2 regions of the Halomonas sp. I5-271120 genome follow, and region 2 is predicted to be linked to the other one. Evidence: predicted binding sites of a transcription regulator. Region 2 holds the regulator's gene; the other holds the start of a gene.
What was found. The regulator sigma-54, encoded in region 2, starts transcription at its own class of promoters, with help from an activator protein. The targets are predictions, from matches to a motif close to TGGCACNNNNNTTGCTNT.

Region 1: Q2K57_RS06905 (P-II family nitrogen regulator) is a predicted target of sigma-54. The motif match lies at 940-957, and genes of this name have one in related genera.

The regions. Positions count from the first base shown of each region.
Region 1 is NZ_CP130701.1:1,553,411-1,555,800, reverse strand. Features, by position in the region: gene Q2K57_RS06910 (ammonium transporter) at 1-420, opposite strand, end outside; gene Q2K57_RS06905 (P-II family nitrogen regulator) at 532-870, opposite strand; gene Q2K57_RS06900 (accessory factor UbiK family protein) at 1,221-1,616, shown strand; partial or broken gene Q2K57_RS06895 (YifB family Mg chelatase-like AAA ATPase) at 1,710-2,390, shown strand, end outside.
Region 2 is NZ_CP130701.1:2,794,505-2,796,894, forward strand. Features, by position in the region: gene Q2K57_RS12485 (PTS sugar transporter subunit IIA) at 1-204, opposite strand, end outside; gene hpf (ribosome hibernation-promoting factor, HPF/YfiA family) at 209-517, opposite strand; gene Q2K57_RS12495 (RNA polymerase factor sigma-54) at 674-2,086, opposite strand; gene lptB (LPS export ABC transporter ATP-binding protein) at 2,289-2,390, opposite strand, start outside.

The DNA.
Region 1 (2,390 bases), 1.2 Mb from region 2:
GAAGGCCAGGAAGGCCCACAGCTTCATGCGCTCGGCGACGGCACCCGAGACGATGGACATGGCGGTTGCCACGAACACCACTTGGAAGAAGAAGTCGGAACGCATGGAGTAGTAGGGCGCGTCGTCACCGCCTGCGGTGATGGCGTCCAGGGTGTTTTCGCTACCGATCAGGAAGCCCAGGTTCGGCAGGAAACCGCCGGCGCTGCTGGAATACATGATGTAGTAGCCGACCACCAGGTACATGGTGCAGGCGATCGCGAACAGGACCACGTTCTTGGTCAGGATTTCGGCGGTGTTCTTGGAACGGACCAGGCCGGCTTCAAGCATCGCGAAGCCAGCGGCCATCCACATCACCAGCACGCCGCAGATGAGGAAGTAGAAGGTATCGAGCGCGTAAGTCAGCTCTGAAAGTTCGATCATAGGGTACTCTCCTGGGCCAGCGCTGCCTTGTGTCGTTGTGACGCTGACGGTGGTACTCGCGTTATAGGGTTAGGTTGTTATGTAAAGGGCCCTGCGTCGGGTCGCTGCGGATCAGACCGCGTCGGCACCACGCTCGCCGGTACGGATGCGGATCACATCCTCCAGTGGGGTGACGAACAGCTTGCCATCGCCAATCTTGCCGCTATTGGCGGCGTTGCGAATGGCCTCGAGAACGCTTTCAAGACGTGAATCATCGACGGCGATCTCGACCTTGACCTTGGGCAGGAAGTCGACGACGTATTCGGCGCCGCGATAGAGCTCGGTATGGCCCTTCTGGCGGCCGAAGCCCTTGACCTCGGTCACCGTGATGCCCTGGACGCCGTTGTCGGCCAGCGCCTCGCGGACATCGTCGAGCTTGAACGGCTTGATGATGGCAGTGATGAGTTTCATTCCGTGTCTCCCACTGGAAGGGGTTGTCGTTGGCGTGCTTTCGCTTTCTTGGTGATGCGTAACTAAGGCTTAGCGCATAGCGTGCCAATCCCGATTTAATTCAAGTAAATCAGAAAGATGTGAGGTTGTTGTGAGTCTAAGAAGAAATGACTTCGCAATGCAGCATGTATTTGCGCACTAATTTGGTGCCAATGCCTCCCGACGGTGCGCTTGCAGGGTGCATTGAACGCTCAGCGGGGCGGTGCACCAAGAGAGTGAAGTGCTGGAGGGGACGTAGAGTGCATGCGTGATCGCCGTGCCTTGCGTATCCTGTAAAAAGCCATCGACATTGACCGACAGGAGTGCGACCCATGGTGACGAACGATCGTATCAGCCGTCTGGCCCAGCAGCTCGGCGAGCGCCTGCAGGGCGCCTCCCATGCCCCCGAGGAGCTGCAGCGCAGCGTTCAACAGGTAGTGCGCAGCGCCTTCGATCGCATGGAACTGGTGACCCGCGAGGACTTCGACATCCTGATGGATGTACTGCAGCGCACCCGCTCGCGGGTCGAATCGCTGGAGAAACAGGTCGCAGCGCTGGAGGCCGCCATCGAACGCGATACCTCGGCGTCTACCAAAACGCCGCTGGCGGCCGAAGCCGCAGAGGTTGCCCCTGAGGCGCTGGATGAGTCGCCGGCCGACGAAGCAACCCCGAGTGACGACAAGGCGGCTAAATCGTCCGCTGACAAGAAGGCCCCGGGCCAGCATTGAGACCAGGCGCGCGTTGAGTCGGGAGTCAGCGACAGGCGGGCGTTATCTGCGCTAGTGTCTAGGAGACGACACTGAGCTACGCAAGGAACGCGTATGACACTGGCGATCATCTCGAGCCGGGCGAGCCTCGGCCTCGAGGCCCCCGAGGTGCTGGTTGAAGTACATCTGGCCAACGGCTTGCCGGGCCTGACTCTGGTCGGCCTGCCGGAGACGGCGGTTAAGGAAAGCCGCGAACGGGTGCGCAGCGCCCTGGTCAATTCCCAGCTTGAGTTTCCCACCACGCGGCGCATCACCCTCAATTTGGCGCCTGCCGACCTGCCCAAGGAAGGCGGGCGCTTCGATCTGCCGATCGCGCTGGGCATCCTGGTGGCCTCCGGCCAGCTGCCCGCCGAATCTCTGACCGATCTGGAATGCCTCGGCGAGTTGGCCCTCGACGGCCGCTTGCGCCCGGTGCCCGGGGTGCTGCCGGTGGCGCTTGCCACGCGGGCACGGGGCCGCAAGCTGATTGTGCCCCGCGCCAATGCCGATGAGGCAGCGCTGGTGAGCGGCCTTGAGGTACTGCCCGCCGACCATCTGTTAGAGGTGGTGGCGCACCTGGTGAAGCAGACACCGCTGACGCCCCATCGCCTATCAAGCCCATTGCCCCCCGCGGTTGTCAGCGCCGATCTTTCCGAGGTCCGCGGTCAGCATCAGGCGCGCCGAGCCCTCGAGGTGGCCGCCGCTGGCGGGCATAACCTGATGTTTGCGGGCCCGCCCGGTACCGGCAAGACCATG
Region 2 (2,390 bases):
GGCATGCGGAATGGCAACGCCATGTCCGATGCCCGTGCTGCCCAGCCGCTCGCGACCAACCAGGCGACTGAAGACCTCCTGGCTGTCCAGGCTGGGCGTATTCTGGGCGATGAAGGTGCTGAAGAATTCCAGCACACGCTTCTTGCTTCCCCCGGGCACGCCGAACAGGGCGCGCTCGGGGGGCAGGATGGATTCCAACGTCATGATGTCAGCGAACGCTGGCGCCTTGGGCGCGCGCCTGTGTTTTTTCCTTGTGCTTGACAAGCTGACGGTCGAGCTTGTCGGCGAGGGCGTCAATCGCGGCGTACATATCTGTGTCTTCGGCTTCGGCATGCAATTCAGCACCGGCTGCATGCAGGGTGCAGCCGGCCTGCTGGCGCTCTTTCTCGATGGAAAGGGTGGCCTGAACCGTGGTGATGTTGTCGTAATGACGCTCCAGGCGGGCGAGCTTCTCGTTCACATAGTCACGCAGTGCGTCGGTGAGTTCGACGTGATGGCCGGTGATGTTGACTTGCATGGCACGCTCCTTATCCTGCGGTTGGCCAATCGATTGTAACCCTTTTTGGCGCGCTGCATACCCCTTCTCAAGGCGCTTTTCCTACGCGATTACTTTCGGTGTTTTTCCACCGCCAGGTCAACAGGTTATGCCGTTAAGGTGCGGTTCTTCACGGCATCATGAAAGCCGCTTGCGCTCACTGGAAGGTGGGATGCCCAGCGCTTCTCGATACTTGGCCACGGTACGCCTGGCTACCTGTATACCACTATCGGCCAGCAGATCGACCAGCTTGCTGTCTGAGAGCGGCTTGCGCGGCGGCTCGCTGCCGATCAGCTTCTTTAGCCGCGCGCGAATGGCCGTACTGGAATGCGCGTCACCGCCTTCGCCGCCGACCTGGCTCGAGAAGAAATACTTCAGCTCAAAAACGCCCCGCGGGGTATGGATGAATTTCTGCGTGGTGACCCGCGAGATCGTCGATTCATGCATTTCGACCTGTGCGGCGATGTCGGCCAGGATCAGGGGCTTCATGGCCTCTTCGCCCTTATCGAGGAAATCGAGTTGGCGAACCATGATTTCGCGCCCCACGCGCAGCAGGGTGTCGTTGCGGCTCGACAAGCTCTTGATCAGCCAGCGAGCCTCCTGCAGATGCTGCTTCATGAAGGTGTTGTCGTCGCTCTTGTCGGCACGACGAATCAGTGCGGCATAATCCGGCTGGATGCGCATCCGCGGCAGTGCCTCGGGGTTGAGCTCGATATGCCACCCCTCATGGCTGTGCCGGGCGATCAGGTCGGGAATCACATAATCGCTGCCGTCGTTGTCGAACGCCTGGCCGGGTCGCGGATCGAGTGAGCGGATCAGGGCGATCACCTGGCCTAGCTGCTCGTCGTCCAGTCGCAACCGCCGCTTGAGCAGCTTGCGATCATCGCTGGCCAGGGCCTCGAGAAACTGGCGAATCAGGCGCTTGGCCTGGGGAAGCAGGGGAATGTCTGCCGGCAGGGCGCCAAGTTGGAGTAGCAGGCACTCGCGCAGGTCGCGGGCAAAGATACCGGTGGGCTCGAACTGCTGCAGGCGCAGCAGGACCCGTTCGACGTCACTGGTCTTGAGGCTGTCGAGCCCCTGGGCACGCAGGCCCTGAGTCAATTCGTCGAGGCTGCCTTCCAGGTAGCCGCTGGGGGCCACGGCATCGATCAGGCTCTCGGCAATCTGGCGTTCGGTATCATTGACGTCGGCCATGGCCAGTTGCCAGGCGAGATGGTCGCGCAGGCTGACACCGATGGCATTGCGATCGAGGTCGGGGCCCTCTGAGCCGGCTCCTGAGGCCGCCATGTCCTGATAGGTATCAGACCAGTCGCTGTCGGTAGACAACTCGCTTGGAATCTCGGTAGACCAGTCATCCTCACGTGGCTCGGCAACGTCCTGCTCGCCATAGGCCTCATCGAGTTCCAGCATGGGGTTGGATTCCAGCGCCTGCTGAATCTCCTGGCGCAAATCCAGGGTCGAGAGTTGCAGCAGCGCGATCGCCTGCTGGAGCTGAGGTGTCATGGTCAGCTGGGTGCCGACGCGGAGTTGCAACGAGGGTTTCATGACCATGGCGTGGCGCGTGTCAGCAAAATGGAATGGATAACTTAGCCCCTGGCCGGATGCCATGCAAGCCACTGAGAGCAAATCATTAGCAATAAACATGCCATTGACAGGCAAAGATTCGCATTTCGAATGTCAGGCAGGGGCTTTGTGTCGTCGGGGGAGGTGGGGTTCCTGCGCCAGATTGGCATCTAGAGCGCTGCAGTGAGGCCTAGAGCCGGAAATCCTCGCCCAGGTAGACGTCCCTGACCTTCTGGTTGGCGAGGATGGCCTCGGTATCGCCTGCGGCAATGATTTCACCGTCGCCGACGAT